2 regions of the Herbaspirillum sp. NPDC087042 genome follow, and region 1 is predicted to be linked to the other one. Evidence: predicted binding sites of a transcription regulator. Region 1 holds the regulator's gene; the other holds the start of a gene.

The links. The regulator FliA, encoded in region 1, starts transcription of late flagellar genes. The targets are predictions, from matches to a motif close to CTAAAGTTTNNNNNNNNNNNGCCGNTA.
Region 2: the regulator FliA is predicted to act here: its motif matches at 2,439-2,465, upstream of ACIPHN_RS17785 (DUF5610 domain-containing protein).

Annotation. Positions count from the first base shown of each region.
Region 1 is NZ_JBIUZW010000017.1:73,079-85,028, forward strand. It holds gene flgF (flagellar basal-body rod protein FlgF) at 1-706, opposite strand, end outside; gene flgE (flagellar hook protein FlgE) at 817-2,097, opposite strand; gene ACIPHN_RS21100 (flagellar hook assembly protein FlgD) at 2,137-2,865, opposite strand; gene flgC (flagellar basal body rod protein FlgC) at 2,883-3,287, opposite strand; gene flgB (flagellar basal body rod protein FlgB) at 3,294-3,722, opposite strand; gene flgA (flagellar basal body P-ring formation chaperone FlgA) at 3,933-4,679, shown strand; gene flgM (flagellar biosynthesis anti-sigma factor FlgM) at 4,843-5,160, shown strand; gene ACIPHN_RS21125 (flagella synthesis protein FlgN) at 5,186-5,647, shown strand; gene ACIPHN_RS21130 (RNA polymerase sigma factor FliA) at 5,734-6,468, opposite strand; gene ACIPHN_RS21135 (MinD/ParA family protein) at 6,474-7,274, opposite strand; gene flhF (flagellar biosynthesis protein FlhF) at 7,309-8,799, opposite strand; gene flhA (flagellar biosynthesis protein FlhA) at 8,796-10,901, opposite strand; gene flhB (flagellar biosynthesis protein FlhB) at 10,907-11,950, opposite strand, start outside.
Region 2 is NZ_JBIUZW010000013.1:44,330-56,279, reverse strand. It holds gene ACIPHN_RS17790 (Tex family protein) at 1-1,488, shown strand, start outside; gene ACIPHN_RS17785 (DUF5610 domain-containing protein) at 1,610-2,341, opposite strand; gene ACIPHN_RS17780 (deoxyguanosinetriphosphate triphosphohydrolase) at 2,824-3,975, opposite strand; gene aroB (3-dehydroquinate synthase) at 3,977-5,791, opposite strand; gene pilQ (type IV pilus secretin PilQ) at 5,992-8,043, opposite strand; gene ACIPHN_RS17765 (pilus assembly protein PilP) at 8,040-8,678, opposite strand; gene ACIPHN_RS17760 (type 4a pilus biogenesis protein PilO) at 8,675-9,253, opposite strand; gene ACIPHN_RS17755 (pilus assembly protein) at 9,250-9,813, opposite strand; gene pilM (pilus assembly protein PilM) at 9,810-10,766, opposite strand; gene ACIPHN_RS17745 (penicillin-binding protein 1A) at 10,989-11,950, shown strand, end outside.

The DNA.
Region 1 (11,950 bases):
CGGCATCGCTCTGGGCGGTCGAGATCATCTTCATATTCAGTTCGAACTGGCGCGACAGGTTGATCATGTTGACCATCGCCTCCACCACGTTCACGTTGCTGCCTTCGAGTGCACCAGCTGCCAGGCGCACATTGGCATCGGGCTGGGCCGCGCCGGTGATGGTGCGGAACATGCCGTCATCGCCGCGCTTCATGTTCTTCGGGTCCGGGTTGACCAGCTTGATGCGGCCCAGCACGTTGACCGCATTGGGCACGCCCGTGGTCGGGATCGACGACACCGTACCATCGGCGGCGATGGCCACGGTGGTATCGGGCGGGATGGTGATCGGACCGCCATCACCCAGCACCGGCTGACCGCTCTGGGTCTGCAGGATGCCGTTCTCGTTGATCTTGAAACTGCCGTTGCGAGTATAGGCCTCGCTGCCATCGGCGGTCTGCACCGCGATCCAGCCATTGCCCTGCACCGCCACATCCAGGGCGCGGCCGGTATCCTGGATCGGTCCCTGGGAAAAATCATTGCCTGCAGTGGAGTCGACCACGAAGGCACGCGTAGGCAGGCCATCGCCGGTCACCGGCGCCGAGCGGAAGGTATTGAGCTGGGCACGAAAACCCGTGGTCGTGGCATTGGCCAGGTTGTTGCTGGCGGTAGCCTGCTGCTCCATCGTTTGCTTGGCGCCCGACATCGCGGTATAGACCAGACGATCCATAAAACCCCTTTTGGACGGCGCCTCTGACAGCACCGCCGGTTGAAACCAGCCGCCGGCGACGCCGGCGGCCTTGAAGCCCGCGCCCCCGCAGGGGCGCGCAGATCAGTGCATCAGCGCAGGCTGACCAGGGTCTGCAGGACGGTATCCTGCACCTTGATGGTCTGCGAGTTGGCCTGGTAGACGCGCTGGGCCACGATCATGTTGACCAGCTCGGCGGTCAGGTCGACGTTGGAGTCTTCCACCGCGCGCGCCTGCAGGGTGCCGAAGGTACCGGTGGTCGGCTTGCCCACCAGCGGGCTGCCGGCCGCGGCCGAGGCCTGGTACAGGTTGTTGCCCAGCGGCTGCAGGCCGTTGGGGTTGGCGAAGTTGACCAGCACCACGCTGCCCAGGTTCTTGGTCTGCTGGTTGCTGTAGGAACCGACGATGGTGCCATCGGCGGCGATCGAGAAGCTCGACAGCGTGCCCGGCGGCATGCCGTTCTGGGTCTGCGCCAGGTTCACGAAGGCCGAACCGGTCTGGGTGGAGCCGGTATAGCTCAGGGCGATGGTGCTGGCGAAGTTGCCGCCGCCGGCAGCGATGCCAGGGTTGGTGCCGGCCGAGGTCAGGTCGATGGTCATCGCGCCGCCAGCGGTCAGGGTGCCGGTGGAATCGAAGGTCATCGTGCCCAGCTTCAGTGGCACGGTACCGCCCGCGGTCGTCGTCAGGGTGGTGCCATTCACGGTGGCATACACATCCCAGTTGGTCGTCGGCGGCGTGCCGGTCGGCGCGTTCTTGACGTAGTAGGTCTGCACGCTGTACGGGTTACCCAAGCTGTCGTAGACCGTCACGCCGGTGGAGTTGTTGTAGCTGGTCGGATCGGTCGACTTGAAGGGCGTGGTGGTCGGCACGGTCACGCGCGAATCCAGGTTGACCTTGGTGTTGATGGTCGTGGTGGTGGTCGCGGGAATGGACGAGGTATCGATCTTCAGCGGCACCGGATCACCGCCCGTGACACCGGCTGCATAACCCATCAGGTTGGCGCCGTTTTCGCTGGGGTTGACGATGTAGCCGTTCTTGTCCAGCTGGAACTGGCCATTGCGGCCATACATCGGCGACAGGTTGGTCGGGCTGGCCGCCATCTGGAAGAAGCCGTCGCCGTTGATGGCGATATCCAGTGGATTGTTGGACGACGTGATGTTGCCCTGCGTGAATTGCTGCGACACGTCCGCCACGGTCACGCCGATACCGACCGGCGAATTGCCCGAACGGTTCATCGAATTGGCGTACATGTCGGCAAACTGCGCCTGCGATTGCTTGAAGCCCACCGTGCTGGCGTTGGCCACGTTATTACCGATGACGTCCAGGCTCTTGGAGGCGCCGTTCAGTCCGCTCAGACCTTGTTGAAAACCCATGAGATATCCCCTTGATACGAAAGATGTCGGTAATGACGATTAAAGAATTTGCAGAACGTCGGTCGGCTTGATGGTGCCGATGTTGGCGACGTTGAGCATGACCCCGCTGCTGGTGGTCGACACGCTGGAGACCGTACCGAAAGCAAGTGCCGTGGCATTGACCGCCACGCCATTGTTGGAGGCGTTGACGGTGAAGGTGTAGTTGCCGTCGGCAGCCTTGCTGCCGGCGTCGTTGGTGCCATCCCAGATGACCGGCACCACGCCCGAGGACTGGGTCCCCAGATTCATGGTGCGCACCGTGGCACCGGTGGAGTCCTTGACCGTCACGACCACCGAGGACGCCGTCGAATCGAGGTTCACGCCGAACACCGCCTTCTGCGACGTGGTCGTCGTGCCATCGGTGGCGGTGGTGGTGTCGGAGGTCAGCTGGATGCTGTTGCCCGGGGCCAGCACGCCATGGCCGATCATGTTGGCCGTGGACAGCGCCTGCGAGCTGTTGAGGTTGCTCAGCAGCGTGGACAGGGTGTTATTGAGCTGGCTGATGCCCGACACCGTCGACAGCTGCGCCATCTGCGTGGTCAGCTGGGAGTTGTCCATGGGATTGCTGGGATCCTGGTTCTTCATCTGCGCGATCAGCAGCGTCAGGAAGCGATTCTGGATCGCATCGGGGCTATTGTCGTTGAGACTGGAAGCGCTGGTCGCGGCGGTGGACGAGCTGCTGCTCGTCCCGTTCATGGCGCTGAGCAGATCGTTGGATACGGTTGTCATGGCGAACTATCCTTGGCTTATTGACCGATGGTGAGAGTCTTGACCAGCATGGCCTTGGCGGTATTCATGGTTTCCACGTTGGTCTGGTAAGAGCGGGAAGCCGAGATCATGTTGACCATTTCCTCGACCGGATTGACATTGGGCATGGCGACGTAGCCGTTGGCGTCGGCCATGGGATGCTTGGGATCGTAGACCAGCTTGGGAGGTGCCTGATCCTCCACCACGGCAGCCACTTTCACGCCGCTATCCTTGACATCCCCCACGGGGATGGCCTGGAACACCACCTGCTTGGCCTTGTAGGGCGTGCCGTCGGGGCTGGTGGCGCTATCGGCGTTGGCAATATTGCTGGCGGTGGCGTTGAGTCGCTGCGACTGCGCGCTCATGGCCGAGCCGGCAACGTTGAAGATGTTGGAAAGTGACATGGCTTATCAACCCGGTTGGATGGCGTTAATCATGGCCTTGATCTGGCCGTTCACGGCGGTAACACCGGCTTCGTAGCGGATGCCGTTATCGAGGAACTGGTTGCGCTCCACATCCATATCGACCGTATTGCCGTCCACGCTGCCCTGGGTCACGGTGCGGTAGAGCAAGGGCGAGCCGCCCAGGCTACCGGCACTGTTGTCGGGCGCCGTCGCCGCCACATGGGCCGCCGAGGTGCGCGCCAGCTGCAGCGGCGGCAAGGTGGTCGACTTGCTGTCCAGCGCATTCTGCAGCGCATCGGCAAAGTTGACATCCCGCGCCTTGTAGTTGGGCGTGTCGGCATTGGCGATATTGGAGGCGAGCACCTGCTGGCGCTGGGCGCGCAGATTCAGCGCCATTTCGTTGAAACGGAAGAAATCGTCGAGCTTAGAGACCATCAGGTCCTCCAGGATGACCGGCGCCGCGAGGTGATCACGCACTGCGCCGATGATGGAATTACGTAGACTTGATGATACGGATCCACTCGCCACTCTAAGGGGCGATAAACCAAGAAAAGCCTCTCTTGTTCCTCCTTTTGACCTCACGCGCGCGGAGTACGATGGCTGCCAAGATTGGACAAGGCCCGTGCGCCGGGCAAGTTGCATAAAATGAAACACCCCCTTCACTTCCTCGGCGCGGCGCGCCTGGCGCTTGCCTCCCTGGCCCTGCTGGCTGGCAGCCTGGCCTGGACAAGCCCGGCCCAGGCACAGAACGACCCGACTCCTCCGCAACGCCAGGACTTGCAAGTCGTACAACAATCCGCCGAAGAATTCCTCAAGAGCCAGACTGCCGGCCTGCCCGGCAGCGTCACCATCAGCGTCGACCCGGTCGACCAGCGCCTGACGCTGGCCGCCTGCGTCGAACCACAGGCCTTCATGCCCAACGGCGCGCGCCTGTGGGGCCGCACCACGGTCGGCATCAAGTGCGTCGCCCCCTCCCCCTGGACGGTCTACCTGCGCGCCAATGTGCAAGTGGTTGCGGACTACCTGGTGGCCGCCGTGCCGCTGGTACAGGGCCAGACCATCAGCGCCAGCGACATCACCCGCGTACGCGGCGACATGTCCAGCCTGCCCAGCGGCGTGATTACCGAGGAATCGCAGGCCGTGGGCCGGGTTGCCGGCATGTCGCTGCGCGCCGGCACGCCCCTGCGCATGGATGCGATCCGCAACCAGCGCGTGGTCCAGCAAGGCCAGTCGGTACGGGTGGTGTCCAACGGCCCCGGCTTCCAGATTTCTACCGAGGCACGTGCCATGACCAATGCCACCGAAGGACAGATGGCCCAGGCCAGGACGGCGACTGGCCAGGTAGTGAGCGGCATTGCCAAGGCCGGCGGAATTCTTGAAATCAATTATTGATCGCAAGAAACGCCAGCTGGCAAGGATTCTCGTCAGACTTGTGAAGAAAAATGCATCCGAACCCGCAATTTAGGGGCGATGGTGTTAAAGTTTGCGGAGAATTGGTCGATAATCTATGCGACAGGCGGGTGCAAAGCGCCCCCACCCTACAAGGAATACTGCCGTGAACGTTAACGACGCCCTCAAATCCACTGCCCTCAATGCCGAGCAGACCCAGACGCGCAACAACGCCCAGTCTGGTGCGGCCGCCGGCAACGGTGCCGCCGGTAACGCCGCCGCTTCCGACAGCGTGCGCCTGTCCAGCACCTACCAGTCGCTGGAAACCAAGGTGAGCAGCAGCAGCGGCAGCTTCGACGCCAAGAAAGTGGCCGAGATCAAGGCCGCCATCGCCAACGGCACCTTCCAGATCGACCCCGAGAAGATTGCCAACGGGGTGATCGACACCGTCAAGACCCTGATCAACGCCCGTACGCCAGCCTGATCACCGCTTTCCACAGATCTTTCGCATGAGCCACCCCGCTAGCCAACTGAACCAGGAAAAGGGCGCCATGCAGCGCCTGATCGAGAAGCTGCGCCAGGAACAGGCCCTGCTCTCGGAGGCCAGCGCCGAAGGGATGACTGAAATCATCACCGATAAAGCTGCCATCGTTGCCGAAATGACCACACTGGCGGGAAATCGCCATCGCCAGCTGGCCGAACTGGGCTATGTCGATGACGAGACCGGCATGCAGAAATGGATGAATGAACAAGGTTCGGATGCCGACAAGGATATCTGGGCCGATCTGTTCGAGCTGGCCCAGGATGCCAAGGAACTGAACCGCGTCAATGGCTTGCTGATCGGCAAGAAACTCTCGGTCAACCAGAATGCCCTGACCGTCCTGCAAGGCAAGACCGGTACCGGCAGCTTCTATGGTCCGGATGGCCAGAGCAGCATCAAGTCTTCCGGCCGCAGGCTGGGCGTGGTTTGAAATCGGCGAGCCCCACCAGTCTCGGCCACCATGAAAAAAGCCCGGCAATGCCGGGCTTTTTGCTTACCTGACGACTACCCTGGCACTCAGGAAACGCCACTCCACGAATGCTCCCGCAGATAGGAGCGCATCCGCGAAATCGCCTGGCTGTGCAACTGGCACACACGCGACTCCGACACCCCCATGACGGCACCGATTTCCTTGAGGTTCATCTCCTGCTCGTAATACAGGGCCATGAGGATCTGCTCGCGCTCGGGCAAGGCCTTGATGGAATCCACCACCGCCTCGCGGAAACCGCCGTTGATCAGGTTCTGCAGCGGATCGTCCGACTCGGAGGTCTGGTAGCGGTCCAGGAAATGCTCATGACCGCCGTCGTCGTCGTGGAAATCTTCGTAGTAGATCAGCTGATGACCACCACACTCGGTCAGCAGGGACTGGTATTCCACCAGGCTGATCTTCATGTGCTGGGCGACTTCCGCCTCCTGCGGCGGACGACCCAGCTGCTGCAGCAGGGTCTGCAGGGCCTCTTCCACCTTGCGCGCATTCTGGCGGATGCTGCGCGGCAACCAGTCGCTGCTGCGCAGCTCGTCGAGCATGGCACCACGGATACGCTGCACGGCATAGGTCTCGAACTGGGCGCCATGCGTCTCTTCGTAACGCTGCACAGCATCCAGCAGACCCATCATGCCAGCCTGGATCAGGTCATCTACCTCGACGCTAGGGGGCAACTTTGCCTTGAGCTGATGCGCCAGCTTCTTCACCAGCGGCGCATGCTGCTCCAGCAAATCGTTCTTGCCTTTCTTTCCCTTGACGTTATACATGCACGTCACACTCCCAGACTGGCACCATCGGTGGCCATGCCGTAACTGCCGCGCGCCGGCTCTGCCAGCGTGAAGCGCTTGGCCAGGCGCTGGAACGCCACTGCCGCGCCCGCAAACGGGAACACGTCCATCACCGCCCGCCCCTGCCCGGTCGCCCGGCGGATGTGGTCATCAGCGGGGATGGACCCCAGGAAATTCAACTGCGCCGCCAGGTAGCGGCTGGCCGCCTGCGCCATGTTGGCATGGACGGTACGTGCCTCGGCCTCGGTGGCGTCATTGACGATGAGGCTGAAGGGACGGCGTCCAATCCGGTCGCTCAGGTTCTTGAGCAGCACGTAGGCGGCCTTGATCGAGGTCGCCGTGGTCGACACCTGGATCACGATTTCGCCCATCTCCATGGTCGGCACCGGCATGGACTGGTCAGCCGCCAGCACGCCATTGACCAGGGTGATCTCGGCCTGCTCGATGAGGCTGTCGAAGATCTCCGCCAGCCGTCCGGCCTGCGGATCAATCGAGGACGGCACCGTGCGGCGCGCGATCCGGGCCATCGAAAAACCTTCCGGCAGCAGGCGCATGGCTTCGCCCAGCGGACGCTCCATGCGCGCCACCTCCTGCAGGGTCGCCACATCGTGGCGCAAGCCGATGCGGGTCAGCAGCCCCGTGGAGGCGACATCGCCATCGATGACCAGCACATTGTGGTTACCCTGGGACAAGGATGCCGCCAGGTTGATCAGCATGGCGCTCTTCTCTTCCTCACCCAGCACCGAGAAGAACGTGAACAGCCGTGGCACCGGGCGCTCCAGCATCCGGCGCAGTCCTGCAGCCTGATCGATTTCGTAACTAGCCAAAGCTCACCTCGCGCAGGCCTTTGTCATTCATGGACATGGCAGTCGGGCCAATGACACCAGGCAACTCGGACTCCTGGAATTCAAAAGGGGCAGTCTCCCTCTTCTGCTTGAAGGCACGGTCAGCCAGGTAGAGCTTGTTGGCCACATGCAGGTCTTCCGGCACACGCTGGCCGTTGGCCACGTAGTGCAGGTTGAGCTTGTGGCGGATCACCACATCGAGCACGTTGCCGATGGTGGCGGCTTCGTCGAGCTTGGTGACGATACAACCGGCCAGGCCGGAGCTGGAATAGGCGTGCACCACCTCGTTGAGGGTACCGCCGGTGGCCGTGGCGTTCAGGCACAGCAGGCGCTTGATATCCACGCCGGCACCGGCCAGCATGGCATCCTGCTCGACCACCATCTGGTCTCGCTGGCCTACCCCAGCCGTATCGATGAGCACGGTATGCTTGCCCTTGAGCTCCTGCAGGGCGATGCGCAGGTCAGCCTCATCCTTGACCGAGTGCACCATCACACCCAGGATCTTGCCGTAGATGCGCAGTTGTTCGTAACCACCGATACGGTAGCCGTCGGTGGTGATCAGGGCCAGCTTGCCGGAGCCGTGGCGCATCACGCAGCGCGCCGCCAGCTTGGCGGTGGTGGTGGTCTTGCCCACGCCGGTGGGGCCGACCAGGGCGAAGACGCCGCCGTTCTCCAGCAGTTCGTTTTCGTTGGACAGGGTGTTGAGATTGCGCGCCAGCACCGACTTGACCCAGAACATGATGTCCTGCGACTTCGAGTTGGCCGGCAGGTTCTCGGTGATCAGGCGCGACAGGCTGGCCGAGAAGCCGGCCGCCAGCATTTCCTTGAGCACGATGCCCTTGAGCGGCTCGCGCTTTTGCGTGCCACCCCAGGAGATCTCGGCCAGCTGGGTCTCCAGTACGCCACGCATGGAGCGGATCTCGCTCATGACTTCCGACAGGATTTCGTCGTAGTCCTTGCCATCGAACTCAGGCAAGGCCGAGCGCGGACGCGCCGACTCCTGCTCACTGGCCTCTGCGGCATCGCTGGTGCCGGCCTGGCGGGCGGCTCCCTCGCTGCTACGACTACGCCAGACACGGGCGTCGCTGGTCGGGGCAGCCCCTTCGGCGGCGCGGGCATTGATCCGGCCTAGCGGCTGCTGGTCCAGCAGCGGTGGCACGTCGGCACGCGGCTGGCGCGGGGCCTGCGACGCCACCGGTGAGGACAGCAAGGCCGGCCGCCTGGGTTGCTGCGCCGGCGGCAAGCCCGATTGCTGCTGCAGGGAAGCCGCCTGGGGCCGCCCCACCGCCTCGCGCGCGCCCGTGGGTGCGACCAGAGTGGTCATATCCTCGTTGGCCATGGCCAGGATTTCCACCCCATCAGGAATATTGCGGTTGGAGAGAATGACGGCATCCGGCCCAAGCGCCTCGCGCACCTGACGCCAGGCCTCGCGAGAGGAATTGGCGATAAATTTCTTGACGTTCATGCTTGCCCTCCAACTAGGCTAGTAACTTTAATCGTTTTCGATTCCGGTATTTCAGCGTGCGACAACACACGCAATTGTGGCATGGCACGACGCAGGAAGCGCGCCAGCAAGGTCCGCAAGGGCGCGCCTACCAGCAATACCGGTGACAGGCCCATCTGTTCCTGGCGTTGCGCCGCCATTTCTGCCTGCGTCACCAGCGAGTCGGCCAGGCCGGGCTCGATGCCGCCGCTGTCGCCGCTGGCCTGCAGTGCCTGCATCAGCAGACGCTCCAGCTTGGAGTCGAGCGCCATGACCGGCAACTCGCTCTCGCCCGGGAAGATCTGCTGCACGATGGCCCGGCCCAGCGCAATGCGCACGATGGCGGTGAGGTCGGTGGGATCCTGCACGCGCGCCACGTTCTCGGCCAGCGTCTCGATGATGGTGCGCATGTCGCGGATATGCACGCCTTCGAGCAGCAAGTTCTGCAACACCTTCTGCAAGGTCCCCAGCGGCAACATCTTGGGCACCAGATCCTCGACCAGCTTGGGCGCTTCCTTGGCCAGATGGTCCAGCAGGCTCTGCACCTCCTGGCGCCCCAGCAGCTCGGACGCATGGGTGGTGATCAGGTGGTTCAGGTGGGTCGCCACCACGGTACCAGCATCCACCACAGTGTAGCCCATGGTGGACGCCTGCTCGCGCAAGCCGTTCTCGATCCAGACCGCCGGCAGGCCAAACGCCGGATCGGTCGTCATCATCCCCGGCAAGGGACCGGTCACCATACCGGGATTGATGGCCAGGTACTGGCCCGCATGTGCTTCACCGTTACCCACTTCCACACCCTTGAGGGTAATGCGATAGGCCGAGGGTTTCAATTCCAGATTGTCGCGGATATGGATGGGGGGCGACAAAAAACCGACTTCCTGAGCGAATTTCTTGCGAATACCCTTGATGCGCTTGAGCAATTCGCCGCCCTGCCCCTTGTCGACCAGCGGAATGAGGCGGTAACCCACTTCCAGGCCCAGGGTATCGACCGGCATGACATCGTTCCAGGTCGCTTCTTCGCCCTCATTCACCGGAGCTGCAGCCGACGCGGCTTGCGGCTGGGCAGCAGCTTCCGCCTTGACCTTCTCGGCGCGCTTGCCAATGGCGTAAGCCCCACCGCCCATGGCCGCCGCCAGCAGGATGAAGGCGATATGCGGCATGCCCGGGATCAGGCCCATGCCACCGATGATGGCCGCCGTGATGTAGAGCACTTCCGGCTTGGCGAAGAGCTGGTTGATGAGCTGTCCGCCGACGTCCTGGTCGTTGGCCACACGCGAGACCACCACACCGGCAGCGGTCGAGATGATCAGCGAGGGGATCTGCGCCACCAGGCCGTCACCGATGGCCAGCAGGGTGTAATTCTTCAGGGCCGCATCAAAGGCCAGGTCGTGCTGCACCATGCCCACCACCAGACCACCGACGATGTTGACCACGGTGACGATGATGCCGGCCACGGCATCGCCGCGCACATACTTGGAGGCACCGTCCATGGCGCCATAGAATTCGGACTCCTGCGCCACTTCCTTGCGGCGGGCACGGGCCTCGGGTTCGCCGATCAGGCCGGCGTTGAGGTCGGCATCGATCGCCATCTGCTTGCCGGGCATGGCGTCCAGGGTAAAACGGGCACCCACTTCGGCGATACGACCGGCACCCTTGGTCACCACCATGAAGTTGATGATGGTCAGGATGATGAAGACCACGATACCGACCGTGTAATTGCCCCCGATCAGGAAGTGGCCGAAGGCCTCGATCACCTTGCCTGCCGCGTCGGGGCCGGTGTGGCCCTCCGTCAGCACCACCCGGGTCGAGGCCACGTTCAGCGACAGCCGCAACATGGTCGACACCAGCAGCACCGCCGGGAAGGCAATGAAGTCCAGCGGCTTGACCGTGTAGAGCGCAGTCATCAGCACGATCACCGACAGCGAGATGTTGAAGCTGAACAGCAGATCCAGCATGAAGGCCGGCAATGGCAGCACCATCATGGCCAGCATCAGGATGATCAGGACCGGCGCTGCCAGTGCCCGGCCGCTCTTGATCGGCACCCAGGTCGGGATTTTCAGGGTATTGAGTTTGGTTGCCATAGTTACTACGTGTTTCTACGCTGTGCTCCGCGCGGTTTCTTGGGCGCGGTTGCCGGGTCCAGGTCCCTGGGCACCTGCAGCTCGGTGGGTTCGACTGGACGCAAACCGCCAAACTGGCCATAGGTACGCAGCTGGAACACATAGGCCAGCACCTCGGCCACGGCGGTATAGAGTGCCTCGGGAATCTGGTCACCGATCTCGGTGTGGGTGTGCAAGGCACGCGCCAGCGGCGGCGCCTCCAGCAGCGGCACCTTGTTCTCGCGGGCGATCTCGCGGATCTTGGCGGCGATCTCGTCGGATCCCTTGGCCACCACCTTGGGCGCAGCCATCTTGCCTTCGGTATATTTCAGGGCGACCGCGAAGTGGGTCGGGTTGGTCACCACCACGTCGGCGGTCGGCACCTCGGCCATCATGCGACGACGGGCCATGGCACGCTGCATCGCACGGATCTTGCCCTTGATGTGCGGATCGCCTTCGGACTCCTTGTGCTCCTGCTTGACTTCCTGACGCGTCATGCGCAGCTTGCGGCCATAGTTCCAGATCTGGTAGGGCACATCGATGGCGGCGATGAAGGCCAGTGCCGCGACGATCACGATGAAGCTGGTCCACAACAGGTGTGCCGAATGGCTGCTGGCGGTCGCGAGCGATTCCACGCCCAGCCCCATGACGGCGTCGATCTGGCTACGGATGACCAGCCAGGCCACGATGCCGACCACCAGGGTCTTGAGGACGGCCTTGCCCAGCTCGACCAGGGAATTGATGGAAAACATGTTGCCAATCCCGTTGAGGGGATTGAGCTTGCCGAACTTGGGTGCCAGGGAATCGACATTGAAGAGCCAGCCGCCCAGCATCAGGGGCGCGGCCATGGCCGCCAGGGTCATCATGAAAGCGATCGGAATGATGGAGATGGCGACCTCGATGAAATGGGCGCTGAGCATGTTGAACAGCACCACCGGGTCGAAAGCGGCGGCGCGCTCGAAACTGAGCGTCGCCACCATGATGCGGTTCACGCTGGTCACTACCGGACCGCTGAACATCCACACACAGCT
Region 2 (11,950 bases), on a different contig from region 1:
GTGCGCTGGGCCTGGCGCGTGAAGGTCTTCATGCACCTGGAAACCGAGCTGATGACCAACCTGCGCGAGAAGGCCGAGGCCGAGGCCATCAACGTCTTCGCCCGCAACCTGAAGGACCTGCTGCTGGCCGCACCGGCTGGCCCGCGCACCACCATGGGCCTGGATCCTGGCCTGCGTACCGGCGTCAAGGTCGCCATCGTCGACGCCACCGGCAAGGTCGTCGCCACCGATACCATCTATCCGCACCAGCCGCGCAATGACTGGAACGGTTCGCTGCATTCGCTCTCGCAGCTGGCCGAGAAGCACAATGTCTCGCTGATCTCGATCGGCAACGGCACCGCCTCGCGTGAAACCGACAAGCTGGCGCAGGACCTGATCAAGCTGCGCCCGGAACTCAAGCTCACCAAGATCGTGGTGTCCGAAGCGGGGGCATCGGTGTATTCCGCTTCCGAATTCGCCTCCAAGGAATTGCCGGATATGGACGTCTCGCTGCGCGGTGCCGTCTCGATTGCGCGTCGCTTGCAGGATCCGCTGGCCGAGCTGGTCAAGATCGATCCCAAGTCCATCGGCGTGGGCCAGTACCAGCACGATGTGAGCCAGTCGCAACTGGCGCGCTCGCTGGACGCCGTGGTGGAGGATTGCGTCAACGCCGTGGGCGTGGACGTCAACACTGCTTCCGCGCCGCTGCTGGCACGCGTGTCTGGCCTCAACGCCAGCGTGGCGCAGAGCATCGTTTCCTACCGCGACATGAAGGGCATGTTCAGCTCCCGCGCTGGCTTGCGCGAGGTGCCGCGCCTGGGCGACAAGACCTTCGAACAGGCCGCCGGTTTCCTGCGCGTGATGAATGGCGAGAACCCGCTGGACGCTTCTGCCGTCCACCCGGAATCCTATCCGCTGGTGGAGAAGATCCTGGCCGACATCAAGAAGGATGTGAAGAGCGTGCTGGGTCAGACCTCGCTGCTCAAGGGCCTGTCGCCGGCCAAGTATGCCGACGAGAAATTCGGTGTGCCCACCGTCACCGACATCCTCAAGGAACTGGACAAGCCGGGTCGTGACCCTCGTCCCGAGTTCACCACCGCCACCTTCAAGGACGGCGTGGAAGAGATCAAGGACCTGCGCGTGGACATGATCCTGGAAGGCGTGGTCACCAACGTGGCCGCCTTCGGTGCCTTCGTCGACATCGGCGTGCACCAGGATGGCCTAGTGCATATCTCGGCGCTGTCCAACAGCTACGTCAAGGACCCGCACACCGTGGTCAAGGCCGGCCAGGTGGTCAAGGTCAAGGTGCTGGAAGTGGACGAGAAGCGCAAGCGTATCGCCCTGACCATGCGCCTGAACGACACCGCCCCGGCACCCGGCGCGCGCAACGAGCAGCGTGGTGATCGCAACGATTCGCGCCGCCTGTCGCAGCACCAGAACCAGCGCGGCCGCGAGCAGGCACCGGCCAACAATGCGATGGCCGCGGCGTTTGCCAAGCTCAAGGGTTGAAGCTTTGACAGGGCTTGCAGCGCTGCGCTGAATTCCTAGCCAGCGCTGAACGAAGAACAGGCTGTTCCCTTGCGGGGACAGCCTGTTTTTTTACGCCCGTGTTGCGCCGGATGAGTGGCGCTTACGCGGTGGTGCTGATGCTGGTCTGGCTCACCGAGACCGAAATGCTCACCGTGGTCTGGCTGGCCACGACGGTGCCGCCGCTGCCGTCGCTGCTGCCATCGCCACCTTGCTGGTTGCCGTTCTTGACCTGGTCGATGAAGTCCTTCAGCGACTTCTGTACCAGCGAATAGGTCTTGTCGATATTGCTGGCGATATCGCCATTGAGCGCACCCAGGCTGTCGAGGATGCCGCGTGCTTCCGAGAAGCCCTGGTCCACACCCTTGAAGATCTGGTTCATGTAGTCGTCGATATTGCTGCTGTCGGACTTGTCGGGGTTGTTTTGCTTGAACAGTTGGAACATGTTGGTGATGAAGGAGACGATGCGTCCGGCCGTGCCTTCGGGGGAGTTGTCCTGCGCTGCCGGTGTGGTGGCGGGTGTGGTGCCGCTGCTGTCCGAGATGCCCAGTGTTTCGCTGATGTTGGCGATGGCGCTCTTGTAGACCAGCGACAGCGGATCGTTCTGCGCATTGAGCGAGACCTGCAGCGAGGCTTGCAGGATCGAGACGTTGAGCTGTGCCTGCGAGCCACTGGCGGTGAGCAGGTTGGCTTGCTGGGCGCTGGCGATCTTGTCGCTGTTGGCGGCGCTGGTGCCGGTGCTGTTGCTCGACAGCGTATTGGCATCCGTGGAGGCGCTGCTGCTCAGGGGATAGATGGACGTGCTGTCCAGGTTGCTGGTGTTGCCGATGGCCATGACGGTCTCCTGTGGAAAGGGGATCCGGGCTAAGGGGGAGAGTCGGATCCGCTGGAGTGGTGAGTTGTCGGAAGAACAGCGCCACTCCATTCCTGCATAACGGCGCGTGCGAAGCCGACTTGATATTGACAGAAATTTACATCTGTCAGTTTCCTCGCCACACATCGCGGCGGGTTCGCATTGCCTCTTTGTAATGCCTGGCAAAGCCAATATGGGTAAGGGATTGCGGGCAGCGGAACGACGTGTTCCGTGAGCGTACGAATGAAAAAAATATTGAGAAAAAATGTAACGAGATGTGCGGGAGGTGCCGATGAGCTCACTTCGTTTGCAGTGGGGCAACGCTGTGACGTGTATCCGAGCGCATCGATGAGCTTGCGGAAAACGCGACGTATCGATACGTCGCGTTCAGTGCGGGGCGGGTGTTAGTCCACAGGATGAGCGGACTAAAGCTGCGAGCGGCACGGACTAAATTTTTATAACGTTCATTCCATCACGAACAGGCGCCGGTGCTCGCGGATGGCGTAGCGGTCGGTCATGCCGGCGATGTAGTCGGCCACCTTGCGGGCCTGCTTGTCCAGGCGCAGCGCTTCATCGGCGATGCCCTTGACCTGGTAATCCGGTGGCAGCAGGTTGGGTTGCTCGATGAAGGCCTGGAACATCTCGGCGATGATGCGGCGTGCCTTGGCGGTCATGCGATTGACCTGATAGTGACGGTAGAGCTTCTCACGCAGGAATTTCTTCAGCACCGCAGCCTGCTCGGCCATGTTATCGGAGAAGGAGATCAACTGCGGGGCATTGCGCACGTCATCGATATGGCGCGGCGCGATCTCGGCGATGTGTGCACGCGAGGTCTGGATGAGGTCGACGATGAGGGCATTGATCATGCGCCGCACCGTCTCGTGGATCACGCGGCGGCCGGTGATGCCGGGGTAGGCCTGTTCCACTTCGCGCAGGTGGCGGGCGAAGAAGTCGACCTCGCTCATCAGCTCCATGGTCAACAGGCCCGAGCGCAGGCCATCGTCGATGTCGTGGTTGTTGTAGGCGATCTCGTCGGCCAGGTTGGCCAGTTGCGCTTCCAGCGAGGGCTGCCGCTTCTCCAGGAAGCGCAGGCCGATATCGCCCAGCTGGCGGGCATTGTGCAGCGAGCAGTGCTTGAGGATGCCTTCGCGGGTCTCGAAGCTGAGGTTCAGGCCATCGAAGGCGCCGTAGTGCTGTTCCAGCTCATCGACCACGCGCAGGCTCTGCAGGTTGTGCTCGAAGCCGCCGTGGTGCTTCATGCAGTGGTTCAGCTCGTCCTGGCCGGCATGGCCGAAGGGCGTGTGGCCGAGGTCGTGGGCCAGCGAGATGGCTTCCACCAGGTCTTCGTTGAGTTGCAGGTTGCGCGCGCAGGAGCGGGCGATCTGCGCCACTTCGATGCTGTGGGTGAGGCGGGTGCGGAAGAGGTCGCCCTCGTGGTTCACGAAGACCTGGGTCTTGTATTCGAGGCGGCGAAAGGCGGTGGAGTGGACGATGCGGTCGCGGTCGCGCTGGAATTCGCTGCGTGAGCCGGGAGGTGTTTCACTGAAGCGCCGGCCCCGCGAGCTTGCCGGGTTGGCGGCGTAGGGGGCGAGATAGGGCGGCGCTTCAGGATGCATGTCACTCTCCGGTGGAGGCCGCCAGGGTCTGCAATAGCAAGTCCTGCGGCGCATTGGTGATCAGGGGGCTGCCTAGCGGTTTGATCAGGATGAACTTGATCTGGCCGCCTTCGTTCTTCTTGTCCACTTCCATCAGTTCCAGCCAGCGCTCGGTGCCAAGATCCGGCGCCCGGGTGGGCAGGCCGGCGGCCTCGGTGACGACGCGGATGCGTTCGCGCGTGGCGGCGTCGATGTAGCCCAGGCGATGCGACAGGTCGGCCGCCATCACCATGCCGCAGCCGACGGCTTCGCCATGCAGCCATTCACCGTAGCCCAGGCCATTCTCGATAGCGTGGCCGAAGGTGTGGCCGAAGTTGAGGATGGCGCGCAGGCCGCCTTCGCGTTCGTCCTGGCGGACCACGTCGGCCTTGATTTCGCAGGAGCGCTGGATGGCGTAGGCCAGGGCGGCGTCATCCTTGGCGACCAGTAGCTCGACGTTGGCTTCGATCCAGTCGAAGAAGGGCGCATCGATGATGGCGCCGTGCTTGATCACTTCGGCGATACCGGCCGAGAGTTCGCGCGCGGGCAGCGTATGCAGGGTGGCGGTGTCGGCGATGACTGCCTGCGGCTGGTAGAAGGCGCCGATCATGTTCTTGCCCAGCGGGTGGTTGATGCCGGTCTTGCCACCGACCGACGAATCCACCTGCGACAGCAGCGTGGTGGGCACCTGCACGAAGGGCACGCCACGCATGTAGGAAGCGGCGGCAAATCCGGTCAGGTCGCCGATCACGCCGCCACCCAGGGCGACCAGGGTGGTCTTGCGGTCGCACTTGTCGGCCAGCAGGCGATCGAAGATCGTCATCAGGCTGGCCCAGTTCTTTTCTTCCTCGCCATCGGGCAGCACGATCTCGGTGACCTGCTTGCCGGCCTCGCGCAGGGTACGGCTGACCTTCTCCAGATACAGCGGGCCGACCTTGTCGTTGGTGACGATGGCCACGCGCTTGCCGGCCACGTAACGCGGCAGCAGGCTGGCATCGTCCAGCAGGCCGCGGCCGATGTGGATGGGATAGCTGCGCTCGCCCAGGTCGACGTTGAGGGTGATGGGGGCGACGGTGCTGCTGGCGGTGCCGGCAGGGAGGGAGGTGGTCTGGTTCATGCTGCCAACAATGGAGGGGGCGGCGCCGTGGGCGCCTTCGATGATCAGGGTGGAATGGCCGGTGGCCAGCACCGTGGTGCCGTCCATGGCGCGTGCCAGGGTGGTGCTGCTGGTGTCCAGGACGAGGGTGTCGTCAGCGTCCGGCAGCGGCAGCCAGGCCTCTTCCTTGGACGAGAGTTCCAGGTGGCTGATGATGGTCTGCACCAGGAACTGCACGTTGGGCCGATTGGTTTCGACCACGAAGTCGGCCACGTCGCGGTACAGCGGGTCGCGCTGGCGCGAGAGTTCTTCCAGCTTGCGGCGCGGGTCGGCGGTCTGCAGCAGCGGGCGGTTCTTGTCGCGCCCGGTGCGCTGGAGGATCTGGTTGATGCTGGCGCGCAGGTAGACGACGGTGCCGCCCTTCTTGAGGTTTTCGCGATTCTCGGCGCGCAGGATGGCGCCACCGCCGGTGGCCAGCACGATATCGGGTTGGGCCGAGAGCTCGCGGATGACTTCGGCTTCGCGGCGGCGGAAATTCTCCTCGCCCTCGATCTCGAAGATCACCGGGATGGTCGCGCCGGTACGCGCTTCGATCTCGTGGTCCGAATCGACGAAACGCTTGTTGAGCTTCTTGGCCAGGGCCCGGCCTATGGTGGTCTTGCCGGCTCCCATCAGGCCGACGAGGAAGATGCTTCCAGTCATATCAAACTAAGAATCCTGCGCTGCTGGCAAATGTCTGGTGGTGCTGCGCGTCTGTCGCCGCAGTCACCCGGGCGCCCCGCGGGCGTCGTCCGGATCGGCGCGCCGGCGGGGTTGCCGCCCGGCAGCGCAGGCCTGGAACTGGGATTTTACCGTTCTTGCCCCGCCACCGGGGAAAAAATCCCGGTCCGGCGCCGTAAAAGTCAATATGGGCGCGGCGGGACGACGATGCGCGGTGTCAGGAAGATCAGCAATTCGGTCTTTTCGCGGCGGCTGCTGCGCTGGCGGAACAGCGCGCCCAGCAGCGGGATCTCGCCCAGCAGCGGCACCCGGGTCTCATGCGCCTGGTCGGCCTGGGTATAGATGCCGCCAATGACCACCGTGCCGCCATCCTCGACCTGGACCTTGGTCTTGATGTGCTTGGTATTGATCGCCAGGCCGCCGGGCGTGGCGCTGCCACGGCTGTCCTTGTTGACGTCGACATCCAGGATCACGTTGCCATCGGGGGTGATCTGGGGCGTGACTTCCAGCTTCAGGTTGGCTTTCTTGAAGGCCGTGGTGGTGACGCCATTGCCGGCGGATTGCTGGTAGGGAATTTCTTCGCCCTGCTCGATCAGGGCGGCCTGCTGGTCGGCCGTGACCAGGCGCGGGCTGGAGACGATCTTGCCGCGACCGTCGGCTTCCAGCGCCGACAGCTCGACATTGAGAAAACGTTGCGCGGCGGCATTGAACAGGGTGAAGGCGAAGCTGCCCGGGAGCTTGCCGCCGGCGGCATCGGCGCGCAGGTCCAGTGCCGGTTCGCGCAGGTAAAGCCCGGGTACGGGGGCGGTCTGGCCGCTCAGCTCGCCCACGCCGGCATAGCTGTTGCCGATGGCCGCACCCCGGCTCAAGGCCGACAGGCCCAGCTTGACGCCGAGGTTGCGGGCGAAGCCGTCGTCGGCCTCGACGATGCGTGCCTCGATCAATACCTGGCGCGCGGCCACGTCGATGCGTTCGATCAGCTTGCGCACGTTGGCCAGCGCCGCCAGGGTATCGGTGACCAGCAACTGGTTGGTGTGGCTGTCGATCATGGCGCTGCCGCGCCGTGACAGCAGGGTATTGCGCCGTCCGGGCTGGGTGGTGCCGTCCTCGCCGATGCCCAGCGCCCGGCGCAGCGTGTCGGCGCGCTGGTAGTTGAGCTGGAAGCTCTCGGCGTGCAGCGCTTCCAGGTCAGCGATCTGGGCCTTCTGTTCCAGTTCCTGCCGTTCACGTGCCAGCATTTCCTCGCGTGGGGCGACCCACAGTACCTCGCCGTGGCGCCGCATCTCCAGGCCGCGCGCCTGCAGGATCAGGTCCAGCGCCTGGTCCCAGGGGACGTCCTTGAGCCGCAGGCTCAACTGGCCACCCACGCTATCGCTGGCGATGATGTTTGCGCCCGTGAAGTCGGCCAGTACCTGCAGCGCGGTGCGGACCTCGATGTTCTGGACATTCAGCGAGAGCTTCTTGCCGCTGTATGCCTTGTCGGCCCCGCCTGCCTGCGCTGGCGGTGCGGCGCTCAGTACATCAATGACGAGCCGGCGGCCCTGCTGGTGCGCCAGGTAGCGCCACGGCCCCTGCGCCTCGATTACCAGCCGTACGCCATCGTCGTGGGGCAGGGCCGTGTGGTAGCGCACCGGGGTGCCGAATCCAGCCACCTCCACACGCCGCCGCAGGGCGACCGGCAAGCTGGCGCCACCGATGTCGGCGATGAGGCGCTGGCCCAGCTGGCGCAACTGGACCGGGTGATCGGCGGAGGCCAGTTCCAGCGTCAGCCGGCCTTCTCCGGCCGGACCACGGTGGAAGTCGATCTGGCCGATGGCCGCCGGATCCTCGTCAGCACGCGGCGCCAGCGCCAGCAGCAGGCGCTCGCCCTGTACCTGCAGGCGATGCGTGACCGGCTGCTTGAGTCGCAGCAGCACGCGCAGGCGTTCGCCGTCCCCGGCCAGGGTGACCTGCCTGAGCAGGCCGCTGGCGGCCAGGCGGCGGGGCAGGTGGGCAGCAGGCGTGACCTCGGGCAGGTCCAGCACCAGTTGCAGCGGATCGATCAGGGTAAAGGTGTTGACGCGGGCGGCATCGATGGGCTGGGTCAGGCGCAGCTCCAGCGTGGCAGCGTCCTGGTGATAGTGGATGTCCAGCGCATGCAGGCGGGTGTCGCTGGCAGCGCAGGCAGGCTGTGGCACGGCCAGTAGCACCAGTAGCGCCAGTCCGGCAAGCGATGCGGGCCACGGCGCGCTCATGCCCTTGCCCCCGGCCGGGTCAGGCGACGCTTGCCCTGGCGTGACGGTAGCGATGATGGGGCCGGTGCCGGTGCCGATACTGGCGTCGGATCGATCGTGATGGTGCGGGTGGTGGCGCCATCGCTGATGTCAATGGCATCGTCGCTGACGGCCACGACCTTGCCCAATCCAGCCGGCAGCGTATCGCCCCGGCCCACGCGGTAGGTGGTGCCGGCAATCTCCACCAGCGCCTGTTGCAGATCGTCTTGCCGCAGGCTCCCCAGCATGCGCAGGGCGGGGCGCGGCGGGGCTGCATCCGCGGCATCTGCTGCATCGGCGGCGCCTGGCTCCGTGTCGCCGGATCGGGGACGCGGGCGCTGTGATGCGGATGCGTCGGGTGGCATGGCGTCCGGCTGGTGCAGGCCGAAGGGATCCTGGAGCGATGCCGTGGGAGGTGCTTCCGCTTCTGTTGCAGTGGCTGCCGGCGGGAGCGGGTCTGGCGGCACACGAGCGGCCTGGCGGCGGGCATCGTCCAGCCAGGTGAGGGTCGCCGCCACTTCGTCCGGATGGTCGGCGACCAGGGCGCGGGCAGGCAGGGCCAGCAGGCAGGCGATGACGAGCGGCAGGGCGGGTCGTAAGAGAGGTAAGAGAGTCATGGGGAGCGCTCCTTTTCTTGCGGGTCGGGTCGTGTCGGGGCGGTGACGATGGTGGTCATCAGCAGGCTGCGGTCGCCGGGGCGTTCGCTGATGCGCAGTTCCAGGCTGTCGATGAGGACGGGGAGGGGTGGGGCGGTGACCAACTCGACCAGGCGCAACAGGCCGCTATAGGGGCCGCGCAGGCTGAGGCTGGCCGAGGGCTTGCCGGCATGGGGTTTGAACGATTCCAGCGTCAGGCCGCATTCGGCAGCACGGCGCATCAGTTTCGTGTGCAGCAGGCCGTTGCTGGCGGCGGCGGATGGCCACAGTTGCTCTTCCTGTGTCGCCAATTGCACCTCCAGTGCCGTCTTGTGCACGCGCAGCGTACCCACGCGGTTGGCCTGGGCCAGCGCAGCCCGGAATTGCGTGCGCAGTTCCTGTTGTCGCTGGCGGGCGGCGTGGCGGCTGTCTTCCTGCTCCTGCACGGCCAGCAGCAGGCCGCCGACGGCGCAGAGCAGGGCGCACGCCAGCATCAGGACGAGGCGCGCCGGCAGCGGCCAGTGGGCGGGATGGATGGCCAGGGCGCGCAGGCTCATCGGCGGGTTTCCGTCGCTGTCGGTGGCAGCGGGATGGTGAGGCTGAAGGCATAGCCGCCCGTGGCATCCGGCTGCTGGTCGGCGTGCAGATCATGCAGGGTGGCGCCCTCCAGCCCGGCCCCGGACAGCGCGCCGGCATAGTCCTGGATAGCCTGCATGGTGGGGGCCTGTCCGGACAGGTCGGCACGCCCATCCTGCAGGCTGATGCGCTGCAGGCGCATCCCGGTGTCGCTTGCCGTGGCCACGCCGCGCAACAGCTGGGCGGCCTGGGCACGTTGCTGCGCCAGTTGCCGCAGGGCGGTGTTGCGCTTTTCCAGCCGCTCGATATCGGCACGCAGCGCGGTGCTGGCCTGGACCTGTGGCGCCAGCGCCCGGACTTGCCCGTCCAGCAGGGTGCTGGCGGCGAGCAGGTCGCGCGTGTGCAGGTGCAGGCGCAGAGCCAGGAGGCCGGCCGACAGGCTGCCCAGCAGTGTCGCCGTGGCCAGCCAGCCGTAGAAGAGCCGTTCACGCGCACGGCGGCGCCGGCCTGGCGCATGGAGGAAGTCGATGGGTGTCGTCATGCCAGCCCCCGTGCCGCCAGCGCCAGGGCCAGATGAAAGCCGCTCAGGGCGCTGGGGGTGGTGTCGCCGCTAGCGGTGGCCAGGACCAGGCTGGCGGGTAGCCGGGCTGGTGCCGCCGTCAGGCTGGTGTAGCGGTGGAAGAGGCGGGGAAGGTCGTCCAGCCCGGGCTGGTCGCCGGTCAGCAGCAGCTGATGCGTCCGCTGGTGCAGTAGCGGCGCCAGTTCGGCCAGCAGGGCCAGGGCCGCGTCGGCACGGCTCTTGCCCACGGCGGCCGCGGGACAGTGCAAGGGCTGGCTGGCGCCGGTGCCCTGGATCAGCCAGCGGCTGCCGCTGTCGAGCCGCAGCACGGCAGCGGCGCGGGTCGGCCGGTCCTGGCGCAGGAAGTCGCGCAGGCAGAGATCCTCCGGGGGGAGCGCGGCCAGGGGCATCTGCAGGGCCTCGGCCAGCGCCAGCCGGTCTTCGATGGCCAGCGTAGGGGCGGCCAGGGCCAGCACCTGTACGTCACCCGGCGAACCTGGTTGGGGGCCCTGGAGCTGGTAGTCGAGTTCGTATTCTTCGGCAGCCAGGCCATGGGCCGCCATCTCGGCGCGCACCTGGGATAGCCGTTGCACGGCGTTCGAACCGGCCGGCAGGACCAGCTGGCGATGCGTCAGGCTGGCCGCGGGAATGGCCAGCACCAGTGTCGCATCCCGGCAGGCCGGAGCGGCCAGCAGGGCGCGGCAGTGGCTGGCCAGTGCATCGATGTCGCTGAAATGGTCGCGTCCCGCGCCCGGCGACGGCAGCCTGCGCGTGGCCAGCTGCAGCACCTGCCGCCGTCCGCCACGGCGTCGCAGCAGGGCCAGGCGCAGGCTATCGCGGCCGATGTCGAGGCCGGCGCACAGGGACGCCGGGCGCAAGCCTAGGGGAAGGGATAGCCGCACCATGCCGCTCACCTCATGCCAGGGAAGGAGCATGGATTGTCAGACGCACAAGCCGGTGCGGGAATAGTCAAAACTTGAGGAAGACCGGCCAATTCGCCGCCGCCGGCCACCCGGACGCAAGCGCGGCCAGGAACCCTGTCCCATCGGGTTTGGTCTATTTGCAACACCGGGCCGCGCGGCCTGCAGGGGGGAGCCGCTATAATGCGGGCTTGTTTCTTCCAATCCGGCTACGGCCTGCTTTAACGCATATCTCGAATGTCTTCACCTTCCAACGGCGACGATCCCAAGAAGCCCGCATCGGCGCCCAACACTGCGGCCCAGCCGGCGGCCGATGAGCCCACCGGCAAGCCACCGCGCAAGCGCATGCACTGGTCCCTGCGTCTCCTGCTAGGCGTGTTCGGCACCGTATTCGGCCTGGCCGTGATGGCGGCGCTGGGCGTGACCTTCATCGTCGCGCTGACCTATCCCAAGCTGCCCGACCTCGATACCCTGACCGACTACCGTCCCAAGATCCCGCTGCGCATCTTCTCGGCCGATGGCGTGCTGATCGGCGAATTCGGCGAAGAGCGTCGCAACCTGGTGCACTTCAAGGACATCCCCGAGATCATGAAGAAGGCCGTGCTGGCCATCGAGGATGACCGCTTCTACGAACACGGCGGCGTCGATTACCAGGGCATCGCCCGGGCGACCTTCTCCAACCTCTCCGGCGGCGGCGGCGGGGCCTCCACCATCACGCAGCAGGTGGCGCGCAACTTCTTCCTGACCAGCAACGAACCGACCTTCCTGCAGAAGGCGGTGCGCAAGTTCTTCTACGAGATCCCGCTGGCCTGGAAGATCGAGAACAACCTGACCAAGGACCAGATCCTCGAGGTCTACATGAATCAGATCTATCTGGGACAACGTGCCTATGGCTTCGCCTCGGCCGCCCAGATCTATTTCGGCAAGCAGCTCAAGGATCTCACCATCGCCGAGGCCGCCATGCTGGCCGGCCTGCCCAAGGCGCCGTCGGCCTACAACCCGGTGGTCAATCCCAAGCGCGCCCATGCCCGTCAGCAATACATCCTACTGCGCATGCGCCAGCTTGGATATATCACTGAAGTGCAGTATCAGGCAGCCAAAGATGAACAACTGCGCGTCAAGGGTGATAGTTCGGCCTTCGGCATGCACGCCGAATATGTCGCCGAGATGGCGCGCCAGCTGGTCTACAGCCAGTACAA